2 regions of the Mesorhizobium sp. M0217 genome follow, and region 1 is predicted to be linked to the other one. Evidence: predicted binding sites of a transcription regulator. Region 1 holds the regulator's gene; the other holds the start of a gene.
The links. Region 1 encodes LexA, which represses DNA repair genes until DNA is damaged. Its sites were predicted from a motif close to TGTTCNNNNTGTGTTCNG; they were not measured.

Region 1 (7,470 bases):
GACGTGCTGCGCACGATGACGCCCAGCGAATACACCGAGTTTCGCGACGCGCTCGGCCAATCCTCGGGCTTCCAGTCCTGGCAGTACCGCGCCATCGAGTTCATGGCCGGCAACCGCAACCTAGCCATGCTCGGGCCGCACAAGCACCGGCGCGATCTTACGGACAGGCTGGAAGCGATCCTGGCCACGCCGTCGCTGTACGACGAGGCGCTTCTGCTTTTGGCGCGCAATGGCTTCGACATCGGCGCCGATGCCGGGCGCACGGACTGGCGCGAGACGCGCGGTGAGAACGAAGACGTGCTGGCTGCTTGGCAAACCGTCTACCGCGACCCGCAGCGCTACTGGATGCTCTACGAACTGGCCGAGAAGCTGGTCGACTTCGAGGATTACTTCCGCCGCTGGCGCTTCAACCACGTCACAACGGTCGAGCGCATCATCGGCTTGAAGCGCGGCACCGGCGGCACCTCAGGCGCCTCCTATCTGAAGAAGATGCTGGAGGTCGTGCTGTTTCCGGAGCTCTGGACGGTCCGCACCCGGCTCTAGAGCATTTCACGTTTAACGGAAACGGCGAAATGCTCTAGCTCTTTGATTGACGCAATTTCGGACGGAAAACCGCTTCACACTTTTCCTGAAATTGCTCTAGTTCCTCAGGTGACCGCGGTCTTCACCGCGAAGCGGGCGTCCTGCCAGGCGCCGGTGCGCAGAATATCCTCCAGGACTTCGACCGCCTGCCAGACATCGCCATATCCGACATACAGCGGCGTGAAGCCGAAACGGATGGTCGACGGCGCCCGGAAATCGCCGATCACGCCGCGCTCGATCAGCGCGCGCATCACCTGATAGCCATGCGGATGGAGGAACGACACCTGGCTGCCGCGCTGGCTGCCGTCGCGAGGACTTTCCAGTTCAAGCCCGTAGGCGCCGCATCTGGCTTCGACGAGCTGGATAAACAGGTCGGTTAGCGCGATGCTTTTTCTGCGCACCGCCGCCATATCGACGTCGTTCCAGATATCGAGCGCGCCCTTGAGCGCCCGCATCGACAGCACCGGCTGCGTTCCGCACAGGAAGCGGCGAATGCCGCTGCCGACGGCAAAGCCCTGCTCGAAGGCAAAGGGCCGCGCATGGCCCCACCAGCCGCTGAGCGGCTGGTGGGCATCGTCATGGTGGCGCTCGGCCGCGTAGATGAAGGCTGGCGAGCCCGGGCCGCCATTGAGGTATTTGTAGGTGCAGCCGACGGCGAAATCGGCATTGGCACGGTCAAGTTCGACCGGCAAGGCGCCGGCCGTGTGGCAGAGATCCCAGATGATCAGCGCGCCGGCGTCATGTGCCTTGCGCGTCAGCGCCGCCATGTCGCGCAACTGGCCGGATTTGTAGTTGACGTGGTTGACCAGGATGACGGCAACGCTGTCGTCGATCAGCTCCTCGATTGCGGCCGCGTCGACTCCCTCCAGCCGCAGCCGCGTTCCCGGCCGGGTCGAGGCGACGCCTTCGGCCATGTAGAGGTCGGTCGGGAAACTGTCGCCCTCGGCAACGATGACCGACCGATCCGGCCGCATGCCGAGCGCTGCGTGCAGCAGCTTGTAGATGTTGATCGAGGTTGTGTCGCAGACCACCGTCTGCCCATCAGCCGCGCCGATCAGTCGCCCGAGCTGATCTCCGAGTTCCACCGGCATGTTGAACCAGCCGGCGGTGTTCCAGGCGCGAATGAGGTCGTGCGCCCATTCCTGCGTGGCGGCCTGCTGCAGTTCGCTGAAGACGACCGCTGACGCGGCGCCCAGGGAATTGCCGTCGAGATAAATCACGCCTTGCGGCAAGACAAAGCGTTCGCGCATGGAGCGCAGCGGATCGGCGGCATCCATTGCTTCTATTGTAGCGAGATCGGGTGTCGTGCTCATGATCCGGCGCCCCTCCATGGACAAACGCGCGCGGCGGAGCCTGCCGCCCAAACATGCCGGCGATCTTGAGTGGTCGCCCTTGAACTGTCAAACATTATATATAATTCACCCATTGAAAGGCTTTGATATATAATGATCCGCCGAGCGTTTATGTCTGATGGATCACGATGCTGGATGACGAGCAGACCTCGAAGACGGAAGCGGCCTATCGCCTGCTCAGGCGCGATATTCTTGCGACCCGGCTGGCGCCTGCCGCGCCGTTGAAGCTGAGCACGCTGCGCAACACCTACGGCATCGGCTGGACGCCGTTGCGCGAGGCGCTGTCGCGGCTGGAGGCGGAACGGCTTGTGACCGCCATCAGCAACCGCGGGTTTGCGGTCGCTCCCGTCTCTCGGGCGGAGCTCGAGGATTTGGCGCGTGCGCGGCTGGTGGTCGAACTGCCCCTGCTGGTGGAATCGATCGAGAAGGGCGACCGTGAGTGGGAAGACGCGGTCGTTGCCGCCCACTATCGTCTCTCACGGTGCGGGTCTGTTCTCGACGATCCATCGGATGATGCGGTCGACGCGTGGTACGAAAAACACGATGCCTTCCATGCGGCGCTGCTCAGTGCCGCGACATCCAGCTGGCTGCTGCGCTTCAATGCAACGATTTCCGACCAATTGCATCGCCATCACCGCTTTCTGGGTCTGGCCCCGACGCTGCGCGCCGCCGCCGGCCGCACGGACGGACACCGGAAGGCCGTGGCGGCCCTGCGCGACGCCGTGGCGATCGAACACCATACCGCCCTGATGGAAGCGGCCCTCGATCGCGACGTCGAACGTGCGAAAACTCTGATGACCGCTCACATCGGCTACACGCTGCGGGTCTATGCCCAGAGAGAACCCCGCGCGGATGCTGCGCAGCCCCGTCCGAAAAGGAAGCGGCGATCGTAGCCGACGACGCAGGGCACTTTGTCTTCGTTTCACCCCGTTGCTGGCAACTGGGCGCAGGCGGCGCTCGCAGCGCCGAACGTTACGCTGAACAAAACGTCAACACATTCATTAAACTTTAAAAGGTTGCGGAACACAACTGGAACAGATAGTGTTTGTTCTGGGTTTGTTTTTTCTGATTCTGGTTTCAGAACCCTTGGGGGCCGCGATGCTGACGCGCAAACAACATGAGCTTCTGATGTTCATCCATGAACGCCTGAAGGAGAGCGGAATCCCGCCGTCCTTCGACGAGATGAAGGAAGCGCTCGACCTCGCCTCCAAGTCCGGCATCCACCGCCTGATCACGGCGCTTGAGGAGCGCGGTTTCATTCGCCGGCTGCCGAACCGGGCGCGCGCGCTGGAAGTGCTGCGGCTGCCCGACTCGATCGCACCAGGCCTCAATGCGGCGAGGAAGTTTTCGCCGAGCATCATTCAGGGCAGTCTTGGTCAAACCGGCCAAGGGCAAGGCGGCCAAGGACAAGGCGCGTTGGGCCAAGGCGGTCTCGGCCGCCAGATCAAGCCGGGCTCGCCGTCGCGTTCGATGTCGGCCGGCAATGACGATGCCGTTTCCGCGATTTCAATCCCGGTTATGGGACGCATCGCCGCCGGCGTGCCGATCGACGCCATCCAGCATCAGACCCATTCGATCTCGGTGCCGCCCGATATGATCATGGGCGGCGAACACTACGCGCTCGAGGTCAAGGGCGATTCGATGATCGAGGCCGGCATTTTCGATGGCGACACGGTCATCATCCGCAATGCCGACACAGCCAGCCCCGGCGAGATCGTGGTGGCGTTGGTCGACGATGAGGAAGCGACCCTGAAACGCTTCCGCCGCAAGGGCGCCTCGATCGCCCTGGAAGCCGCCAACCCGGCCTACGAGACCCGCATTTTTGGACCGGACAGGGTGAAGGTGCAGGGCAAGCTTGTCGGATTGATCCGGCGCTACTGAGCCGGCTTGGGTTTGTACTTTTCACGCTGGTTGTAAGGCGGCAGGCCGCGCGCTTCGCGGGAGAAGCGGCGTTGCTCGTGCCAGGGGCGATACGGCTTGTCGACGGCGAAGCGGATGGTTGGCGCTGCAGCTGCCGATTGCGGATCGAAGAAGACGGCGGCGCTGCCGTCGCGGGCCAGCTGTTTCTTCGTCACGACCAGCACCAGCGGGTCGCGGCACGGATTGTAGGCGGTGGCGTCATCGATGACGATCAGGCTCGCGAAGGCACAGGCCGGCCGCGCCGTCTTGCGGTCTTTCGCAAGCGCTACAATGGCTCCGGAAGGGTGCCGGGCGATACAGAGATCGCCGGTGCAATAGAAGGGCGAGCCGGGCGGCAGATCGAGCGGATCGAGATCGAACCGCGTATCTGTTGCCTCGAAAATCTCAGGTGGGATAATGGTTTCGGCCCACAGCGCCCGTTTCCAATTGTCCGTGGTGAATTCGTTGGAGCGTTCGCGGTTGAGGGCGAGTTCGCCGCCACCGATCGGCATGGCCACCAGATGCGCATCCTCGGATATGAGCACGTCTGGCGTAAGCACCTGCGGCACCGTCAACAGGCCGGCCAGCGCGAAAGGCACGGCCGCCAACCTGAGCCAGGTGGTGGCCATGGTGGCGATGACGAGGGCGACCGCCACCAACAGCACCGAGCGGATGGAGATCAGCCCGACGGCGTCGACCGGCGAGCGCTCGGAAATCCAGGCCGATATAGCGATCATCGCCATCAGACCTTTGCCCATCACATAGAGGAACGGCCCGTCGGCGCCGAACGGCATCGCCAGTGCGCTGAGCACGGCAAAGGGCATGACGATCAACGAAACAATCGGCATCACGGCCAGATTGGCGATCAGGCTGAGCGGCGACACACGCTGAAAATGCCAGATGGCGAACAGCAAGGTTGCACTGCCGGCGATGATCGAGGTCATTGCGAGGCCGCCCATGGCCAGCGCGAATTTTCGCGACAGGAAGCCGACGAAGGAGCGCTTTGCCGGCGGCGTTCTCACCTTGTCGGCGCGGTAATCGGCCCAGCCGGCATAGGCGCCGACAAGGGCGGCGGTGGCGGCAAACGACATCTGGAAGCTGGGACCGACCACCTCGTGCGGCGACACCAGGATGACGGCAATGGCGGAGATCGCCAGATTGCGCATGGTGAGTGCGGCGCGATCAAACAGCACGGCGACAAGCATGACCGCCAGCATGATGAAGCTGCGCTCGGCGGCAACCACGACGCCTGAAATAACGAGATAGGCGGCGATCGAGACAAGCGCTGCCGCGGCCGCATATTTCTTCACCGGCCGGCGCGAAGAGAAAACGGGAAACAGCGCAAAGGCGCCACGCAGCAACGCCATGATGGTGCCGGCAACCAGCGCCATGTGCAGGCCGGAGATGGAGATGATGTGGTAGATGCCGGTGCGCCGCATCGCTTCGTTGACCTCGTCCGGGATGCCGGCGCGCACGCCGACAATCAGCGCCGCGGCAATCTCGCCTTCGGCGCCGCCGATCTTGCCCCTGATATGGTCGGCAATGTTTTCGCGCGCGTTCTCGATTGCCGAGGAGAGCCGTGCGGTCAGCGGCGGCGGTCCCTGCGTAGCAATGGTTTTCGGATTGCCGAGAAAGAAGCCGCTGCCGCCGATACCGGTGAAATAGCTGTCGAAGGAGAAATCGTAGCTCTCCGGCCGCACCGGACCGGTCGGCGGCAACAGCCTGGCATAGCCGGTGATCAGGGAGCCGGCGGTCATATCGGCGGGAACGGTCCGCGCCGAGAGCCTGACCCGCTCCGGGGCGTAGCGCAGCTCGGGGTAAGCGGTCGAAACCACGTCGAGCGTCAGCCTGATGCGGCCGCTTTCCATCTGTTCGAGACTGACGACGCGGCCGGTCAGCCGTGTCTGAATCTCGGAGCCGAGCATCTGCGTTCCGGCGCGCCAGGTCTCGACCTTGGCGGCGACGACGCCGAGCGCGCACAGCATCGCGGCCATGCAGAACAGATGCGTCCTCGGCCGCGATCGCGTGGCGACAGCGCAACATGTCGCCAGCACCACAATGGCGATTGGCTGCGCAAAGCCCGGCTCGCCGGCCAGCGAGAAGTAGACGATGACGCCGGCTGCCAGGAAAACCGGGACCAGCAGGAAGGCGACGCCCCGGTCGAGCTCCGTGTTGGCGGCCACGGCAAGGCTGCGGCGGAGCGCGGGCCATGACGGGCGGCGAAGCCGTCTGCGCAGTCGGGCGATAGATCCGGGCGCTGTGACTTGCGCCGGCAACGCGTCACCGGGCAGCGCGGGCGCTATGCCGGGATGCGGCTCAGGCAGCGCGAGGGGCAGCGGCTCGGCATAGGGACTATCGGCAAACAGCGAGCGTTCGCTGACGCCTGCCTCGGCGCCTTCGCCTTCCTTCGTGCCCCGGCCACGTCCAGCCATCAGGTCTGCCCCTTGCGCCCCAGACCTCCTATGCTACATGAACGCGCAAAGCGCGAAAGTCCGTGCGGTCGCGTCCACCGCGCCGGAATTGACCCGCCAAGGACGCTCAATCCTCAATCATATCCCGGCCCTCCGCCCTCAGGCGAGCAAGCCCATCGTGCATTGCCTTCAATTGTTCCGGTGTATGACCCTGCCATTCACCGAGTTCACCCAGGATGAGCAACGGATCACGGGAGCGGTAGGATTTCGTCGGATTACCGGGAAATTTTTTGTCGGTCAGGTTAGGGTCATCCATAAAAAACCCCGTCGGCTTTACGATGTAAATCCTTTGACGACCGTCACCCGTTGCAAGCTCTGCTCCCCAGATGGCGGCTTCCAGTGTCTGGGTGAAATAGATCCATGACAGTGGTTTACCTCTGAAATTGGAAGGGTGGCCGACGCTCAGCAGATCCCCGGGTTTCAAATCCGCCCGGGTACCATGGTAGAACGGATCACCCTCCGTATGGTCGGCGTTTTCGGTCATCGGTAGTCCTTCTTTCAATCATGCCTCCTTCGTGGCGAGACCGGCCTGCACACAGTTGCGGTGTTCACGATAATGATTGCAGAAAGGTCAATATGCGTGACCAAGCCAACGCTGTCACGGCGGCGTTGTAGTCGGGCAGTGCCGCATCCGTGAAGAAATGTCCGCTCGTCAGAGGGGGCTACCACCGTCGCAGCGATGTTCCAGGCACTGTGACGGACGCTGCAGCCGAATGAAACCCAGACATTGACGCTGCTGCCAAACGAGGTTGCGCGGAGGGTGCGAACAGATTTTGTGCTACAAGGCTCCAGCGCCAGTTGACGCAACCGATAATTGCCGACGTGCCCCGGCCACGTTCAGCCATCGGGTCTGCCCCTTGCGCCCCAGACCCCCTATGCTACATGAACGCGCAAAGCGCGAAAGTCCGCGAGATCACGCTCCGCTTTCCAAGGTTCCAAGAGTTCCATGTCCGACACGGTCGTCACCCGTTTTGCCCCCTCGCCCACCGGCTATCTGCATATCGGCGGCGCGCGCACGGCGCTGTTCAACTGGCTGTACGCCAAGCACACCGGCGGCACGATGGTGCTGCGCATCGAGGACACCGACCGCGAACGCTTCAACGAGGCGGCGACACAGGCCATTCTGGATGGGCTGACCTGGCTCGGCCTTTCCTGGGACGGTGAGG
Region 2 (7,470 bases), on a different contig from region 1:
CGCGATCATCACACATCACCAGCCATCTTGAGAGCCTGTCGACTATGCCGCCTGCTCGTCATCCGCCGCGCAGCACGCGCCAGATAGACCAACAGGGCGTAACTAAGCGAGGCGAGCGCCGCCGCTGCCATGCCAGTGACGCCCAATGCGCCGAGGCCCATCAACTTCCACCGGGTCACCTCGGCAGAGACCGCCTCCACCTCGGTCATGTCTTCGCTGAGCGATTCACCGCGTCTTCAGTCTCGGCAAAACGCTCCGCCAGCTTATCGGTCTTGGCGTACATCTTCGATTGGCTGGCGGCTGGGCGCTGCTCGGATTGCTCGTAAGAGAGCGCGGCTGAAGCATCGCCGTCCTTTAATGTCGCGCCGAATCTCAGTTGCGTCTCGCTGAACGCCCTCCATGGACGCCCTTCATCGTTGGGCCACCAGGGTCTTTCTTGTTGTTTGAATAGCCGCCTTAGTGCGCGAGCACTTTGGCAGGCGCTTTCTTTTCGCGCGAAATTGCCACCGTTTTAAAGCGGGAGGGTCGGGATGCAGGTTTTCGATGACATCGAGGCGCTGCTGGATGCGGGTGAAGCCTCGACGGCACTTAAGGAAGTGCTGGCGCTGGTGCATCAATTTGGGCGCGGGTCCAGTGTCTTGGCGGGCGCGATCGACGACCTCATTATCGACCTGTCGACGCTATCATTCGTCGCCGATGCTTACGGAGACCGCATCGCGGAGGCGGCGCGCATGCTGGCTCGAAAAAGACTATTGAAGATCAAGTTGCTCGCACCTCGTCAGAGCATCGGAGCGGCCAGCTAGAGATTGGTGGTCGCACGAAAAACGTGTCGACCTGCTCGGTGCTCCGAGCGCATCGAAACCTCTCGCCATCATCGGTTCCGTACGGACGAAGAGCCGCCTGACCCTGCGACCAGATGAAAGCTTGGACTTGCGGCAGACCGCAAGCAGTTGGAGCTTGAATTGCCGACACACTCTCAGGAACCGTTGCCGGGATCGCACTCCATTGGTCGTCGGCCCAGATCCGGCGCGCGTCGCTTAAGGTGCCGGTCGAATATGGCCAGCTTCGCTTCGTAGCCGATCCGCACTCTGGACCTGCAGCTATCGCAGCTGAAACCGGCAATCGTTTTCAGCCAGGATCCCCTTCTCACCATTGGGCACGAACAGGAGGGGCATTGGAATTCTATCGGTACGTCGCGCAGTTCATTTGATAGAGGCACTGTGCATGTTCTCCTCAGCGGCACGGCCACTGCAACAAAGTAGAAGGAGAAATGTTTCCGGCTTCGGCCATTTGCGCGAGAGAATCGGACCTAAGTCTAAAATGGTGAGCGGCCCAGAAACCTATTTCCCTTGCTATCGGCCTTTGCGTCGGAAATTGAACGGCAATAGCGAGGGTGATCGAAGGCGGCCCCGGGCGTGAGGCTGGCAAGTGGGGCCAAGACGGCGGCGGTAAAGCGGAGCCTGTGGCGATCAAATAACCGGTTCGCCTAGAATCTCGTTCACCCAGCTCATAGTTCTCAGCCCGTATGCCATTCCGGCGCAGTCGGCAAACCAGTCGAAGACACTCATGTCACGCCCTGTGACGCATTGAAGGATTTCAATCGCTGCGCCCGTTAAAGCAAGTAGAACCGCCAGCCGGACCACCTGTTGGGGCCAGCCGAGGCTACCCAAAGCTGACAAGGTGGCGAACGCGGCGGCGTGGTTGAGCTTGTCGTGATGAGACGTAAAGGCCAATCCGAGGGCGTGCAGCAGGTGGTCTGGCAATAGCGCGAGCAGCAGGACGACTGCCAACGTGGAGAGAAAGGCAGCCCTTGCCATGCTCTGATGAAAGCTGGACTGCGGCAATCTATTCGCAGCACTCCCGGTTCCTAGTTCTCGCTTCTCATACTGGTGCACTAGGAAGGGCTCCAACCTGCATCTGAGCTATGAGCGCGAACAACTGGCATGCTTAACAGGCCTCCTGATGTCATCAGGAAGTTCCATGAAACAGCCTATGTCACTCTGGATGGTTCCATAGGGCGCTGCGAATGTCGCCCTCCATTGTGATGAGGCCGAGGGTTTCCTGCCGAAAAGGCGCGGCGGAATAGGCGAGCCATTGGTACCGCTTGCGCCCAGGTGCGATGCGTATCGTGCCGGGCACGGCTGGGCTGGAGCGGAACTCTTTCCAGCCTTGGCCCGGCTGTCTTTTGCACCCTGATGTTGGGCAGCCGGGCCGACTCCCTTCTGAATTCAATTATCGTCGGCGTGGCGGCTAACAGACGAAACCGTTATTTAGTCTGGTCATCCCTGCCTTGGTGATCTCGCCTTTACAGATTCCAATCCTGGACGCTAAGCCAGCAGCGGCCACTCGCTGCTGTCCAATCAACAAGCCCCAAACATCAGGTCGCGCTTATATACAAAAAAGCCGGCCACCTTTCGGCAGCCGGCCAGTGCAAACAAGGAAGGGAACGTTGCACTGATGGGGCAGTGCACCGTCCGAAGCGTTTTCAGGCGACAATGTTCCACCGATGAGAGAACAAAGAAGGCTTCACCGCCAGCGCACATCCCCTTAGCCGCGCTGTGTTGCCGTCGCCTAGTGTCTAAAGGCCTTTAACCAGCCACGGATCGGTGTCGTATCCGAGGCGCGGCTTTTCCGGCGTTCCACCGGCCGGCAATTTGGCGGTTCCGGTCGGCCTGCAGTCCAGCTCGAGCACCTGCTTCTTGGCCGAGTGCTTCGTAGAGCAAAGGTCCGTGGCGTCACTCACCACCACCTTCTTCTCCTTGGCAACAGCGACACCAGTCCCAGCGATCACGATCGCCGCACAAAACACAGCAACTCTCATCATACTCCCCACCGTTGCGCCTCCGCAAAAGGCTGAGCCTGACGTTACGGCACATTTAAATTAGCGCAAGCGAATATTAGCTGCCTAGTCCCTTCACATCGGCTCTGGTCGCCTCCCCCTTGCTGCCGGCGCCTTGCGATACCGGCAGCGCGATATGGTAGGATGGGCGCATGCCTGCTCATGATCGGAGGGCCGATGTTCATGACTTGAGCTCGACATGGCAGAGGGCTGCAATCGTCAAGTTTCCCAGGTCGTCGTGGCGATGAACGATCGCGTCGAGGATCGCTTAATAAGCGGCGTTTACTAAGTTCCGCTGGTCTAGCCCTACGCGATCACACCATAACCACGTGATGACAAATCAGCCATGTGTGTGGCGCGGCGGGCCTGTTCCGCTTGTGGCCGGCGCCTACCCACCCGGGTTCCCCAACCATGGCGTCGGCCATTTTCGTTCTCTCAGCGATTATAAGCCTTTGCTATAGGCCTATGTGTTGGCTGGACGGTGAGATCGCTGTTAGATCGCCTCGTTCGTTTGGATGTTTCGCTGGCGTTGGGAGGAGGCGCATATGTTCGCCAGCCGGCGGATACCACACCGCCCCACCGGTCAGGCCCAGCGCGCCCGCTGCAAAGTCCCGCAGACGGCTGCTGGGCCGCTGGCGGGCAGCGGCTACTTGCTGACGATTTATCAGCTCGAACCAATCGTGCACCAGGGCCTTGGCTAAATCGCGCCATTGACACTCAGGCGTACGGGAGACGGCAACAGTAGAAGGGTCGGCATCTTCCCAGCCTCGCGCCACGTCATCGCGATGACGTTGACGAAGGCGCATCAGCAAGGTGGCCGTAGTGGCCGCTTGAGCGATATCTATGGGCGTTGCAACCATCGCAGCCTCCCTCAAAGCGATGGCAAACCCCTCACTAGTAAGCCCGCTCAGACTCTCTCTGCAATCAAAAAAAGAGTTGTCCTCGCTCCCTGTTCTGTCATCGCAATGAAGGACGACATCTTCGAGCACCCGCAGCACACCTGTCGCATGGAAAAAGCTGTAGGCGTTTATAGGTGCTTGGGGAATCCGCCGTTTGTTTGCGTCGTGGAGCGGGACAAAGCAAGTTACTCACTCAGGCTGGCTACCGTGAAGCGGGGCACCAGCCCGACTTCCACGCGTTGCCGTGGGAAGCTGAACACAGGGCCGTCAAAGAAAGGCAAGGTGGACGCGACGGCGCTCGCTGAACGCATTCGGGCGCCGGCTGCGTTCGCGTTCACACCCGGCGCTATGTCGCTTCTAGGCCCGCTCTGTCGCTACTTTGTGCGCAGCATATTGTGGGAACTCTGCCTCGACCCACGCACTCAGTGGCTGACCAGAACGAGCGCATCATCGGCCTAACCCGTTTAGGCTGTAGAATTTGTGTGTGCGCTCGTATCGAGATGCGGGTGATGTCGCAGCCGAAACGCGCTGCTTCCTTCTCGATCCGCCCCATCAGTTTGGCGCCGATACCAGCACTGCGCATCTCGGCGTCGACAACCACATGGTCGGCCTACGCCCACTTTCCGCCCATACCCGGTTTGCTGATAGAGCGGGTAGATAGCCGCGATCTCTTCGAGCTCCATGGCTGAGTGTCGATGCCTATGTCGGCGAGGTGATGAGTGCGGCCTTGCCGCCGAACACCAGCCCCAACTGGGCAGTCGCATCGCTCGACATTACGGGCGATGCAGCCACTGCGAAGGTCGAGGACGAATTTGGAACCACAAGGTTCACCGACTATCTTTCTCTGCTCAAGAGTCGCAGGAGAATTGAAGATCCTTAGCAAACTCTACCACCTTCACTAATACGACCGTCCAGATCAGAGGCCAAATACCGCAAAACTGACCAACCTGTCGTAGGTCTCCCAGCGCCTTCAGAGCTTGAGCTCAGTCCTTAGCGCGTCGATTCGCTTCGAGGCCTCGGCTTTGCTTAGATCTTCGGCGTAGCTTCTGTCGTCGCCCGCCTGCTCACATAATGTTTTCAAGTAGGAAGCTTGCGACGGAGTCATTGGCTCGTCTCCCGTCGTCCATTCGTCAGGATCCTTGCTGATAGCTTCGCCTTTGGCTCGGGGTGTAGTTTGCATGACGCTCTCCATGTTGGGAACGGCACAACGTATTTGATCTGCTTTTGTTCCACATGCTTGAAGTGTCTGAGATTGCGATGGCAGGGGTGTTCACGAACGCAAGTTTACCCGTGCTGGAAGAATCCGACGAGATTGCTTAGCTTCCGCTCGCGGTCGCCAACGATGAACTCAACGCCAACTCTGCGCGAGACATCGAAAGATCCTCCGCGCCCGCAATTTACCCCAACGGTGAGGAGACGCCCCATGAAAGCAATCGTAGCGACGGACCAGACTGCAGGAACGGCCGGGATGAAGTTGGTGGAGTTGCCCGAGCCTCGGGCGGCAATTAACGACGTGGTCGTACAGGTTCATGCGGCAGGATTCGTCAACACCGAACTGGAGTGGCCCTCGACGTGGGCCGACCGAGCCTTCCGTGACCGGACCTCTTCGATCCTCGGCCACGAACTGGCTGGTGTGGTCACTGCGCTCGGCTACGGCACTACGGGGCTTTCTATAGGTCAGCGGGTGTTCGGCCTCGCGGACTGGCATCGCGACGGCACCCTCGCCGAGTATGTTGCCATGGAGGCCCGTAACCTCGCGCCGCTGCCCGGCGATGTCGACTTTACGGTGGGCGCTAGCCTGCCGATCTCCGGCCTAACCGCATGGCAGGGGCTGTTCCAGCATGGCCGCATCAAGGCCGGGCAGAGCGTTCTCGCGCATGGCGCTGCCGGTGCCGTCGGTTCGATGGTGGCGCAGCTTGCCAGGGAGGCCGGAGCCTATGTGATCGGCACCGGGCGGGCCGCCGACCGCCAGAAAGCGCTCGACTTCGGTGCAAATGAATTCCTCGACCTCGCAAAAGACACCCTTGAAGATGTCGGCGGCGTCGATCTGGTGTTCGATGTCATCGGCGGCGATGTCCAGAAGCGATCCGCAACGCTCGTCCGGGCCGGAGGTATCCTTGTCACAGTCGTCGGACCAACGGATATTCGACCTGCAGACGGCCTGGCGGTTGACTTCGTCGTCGAGGCTGATCGAGCCCAGCTTTCTGAGATAGTGCAGCGGATCCGCGATGGACGACTGCGGACGAACATCGGCAAGGTTTCGAGCTTGGATGATGCCATCGGCACCTTCAACTCAACGGACCGACGCGCGGGCAAGACCGTTGTTCGCGTTCGTCCGTGAGAACTTGGGAGAGAGGCGGGCCCTCGCTCCTTATGGTCGCGTCGGCAGCTGACACGGTGAGGTGCAAATCAGCGCCTGTCGCGGGATTTAGCCATCGTAGGGCGGTGTTTGCGGGAACCTACTTTGTACGTTTCCGACTCTTGCCTTTTTCGGAAAGTGACCCACAGAATTGCTGATTGAGGTTCTATCTCTCTGGGAGGATGGGATGGACATTCAAGCACCTGTTCGGCCTACGCAGCAAACGGCCAAGGAGCTGGTCCGCGAGGTCCTGTTGGGCTCTCAACCCGGCGACATTATTTCCGTCAAAGCGACCATTGTAGCGGTCCGTCAGCGCGGCGGCGATCTTCTCGAAACTGACTGCCAGTTAGTCGAAATGATCGTCAAATCAGCCTCCGTTTGGGGACTGTTCATCGCCTTTGACGTTCGAGAGGCGTGATGCCCCACCGTTGGTTCAACCCTCCGGTTTATGTGAAGACTGAGCGCCCGGGGCTTCGCCTTGGTGTCAACCGAGTTGATGCCGCCGCGGAGGAGCTTCTAAAGTGGTCCAATCGTGGCCCCAAGTGGCGACTGGCGGCCGAGGCTTGCCTATCTGCGATGGATGGCAAAATGGCGGGTAATGACTTCCGGCTCCTGTTCGAAGCCGCGGCCGATGAAGAGGAGATGCTGCTGCCGGATTAACAACGCTATACGACGAGCCCATTCGGGTCTGTTCGCGTTGCGAATTCACCGGCGCAACGGGCATTTATGCTGTCCGTCTCCGTCGTCAAACTTTAAAGTGAGACACTAACGAGCGACGACCTAGATGGACAGTTTATTCGCCGGTGCGCGTACCATATAGGGCCGCGGGTGACCGATGGAGGTCACATGGTTGATGAAGAGCATCGCCGCGAACGGAGGCAGCGGGTGCTGAAAGGCGCCTCAATCATCAGCGGAATTACAAACTCCGAGATCAGTTGCACCATTCGGAACCAAAACAGTGGCAGAGCTGAGCTCAAATCCCGGTGGAATCGCGTGTCCCTGAGCGGTTCGTGGTTTACGGGCCGACCGACGGCGTTGCCTACCAGGCAGTCCTGCGGTGGCGCAGGAACGACCGAATTGGGGTTCAATTTATAGGAACGTTGCCAAAGCCGCGTCTCCACTATGGCTGAGCTTGTGCCCGGGATGCACAGACCGGGGAATTGGACACTCTCCGGCGCTCGGCACGTGTTCCATGGCAGTCGCACTTTAGAGATTACCCCCCGGCGAAACTTCGCTTCAGGTCGACGCGGTCAGAAGGCTTACAAGATCGCGGGAATATTCCCCGTCCAGATATTTAGCCGGAGCGCCCCACGCATCGGCTGGTTGGCCAGTGAACGCGTCAAACACCGCTCAGGTTTCGTCGAGTCCCTCCT

Region 2: a site for LexA is predicted at 4,953-4,970, ahead of NKJ18_RS31915 (DUF3072 domain-containing protein). Genes of this name have one in related genera too.

Annotation. Positions count from the first base shown of each region.
Region 1 is NZ_JAMYSN010000005.1:169,397-176,866, forward strand. It holds gene kynA (tryptophan 2,3-dioxygenase) at 1-543, shown strand, start outside; gene kynU (kynureninase) at 648-1,895, opposite strand; gene NKJ18_RS11755 (GntR family transcriptional regulator) at 2,063-2,827, shown strand; gene lexA (transcriptional repressor LexA) at 3,033-3,815, shown strand; gene NKJ18_RS11765 (ComEC/Rec2 family competence protein) at 3,809-6,265, opposite strand; gene arr (NAD(+)--rifampin ADP-ribosyltransferase) at 6,372-6,788, opposite strand; gene gltX (glutamate--tRNA ligase) at 7,251-7,470, shown strand, end outside.
Region 2 is NZ_JAMYSN010000046.1:2,228-9,697, reverse strand. It holds partial or broken gene NKJ18_RS31950 (Crp/Fnr family transcriptional regulator) at 1-40, opposite strand, end outside; gene NKJ18_RS31945 (DUF1515 family protein) at 9-209, opposite strand; partial or broken gene NKJ18_RS31940 (hypothetical protein) at 373-429, opposite strand; gene NKJ18_RS31935 (hypothetical protein) at 531-803, shown strand; gene NKJ18_RS31930 (VanZ family protein) at 1,470-1,844, opposite strand; gene NKJ18_RS31925 (hypothetical protein) at 2,579-2,824, opposite strand; gene NKJ18_RS31920 (nuclear transport factor 2 family protein) at 4,454-4,618, shown strand; gene NKJ18_RS31915 (DUF3072 domain-containing protein) at 4,709-4,918, opposite strand; gene NKJ18_RS31910 (NADP-dependent oxidoreductase) at 5,162-6,079, shown strand; gene NKJ18_RS31905 (hypothetical protein) at 6,285-6,515, shown strand; gene NKJ18_RS31900 (DUF982 domain-containing protein) at 6,515-6,757, shown strand.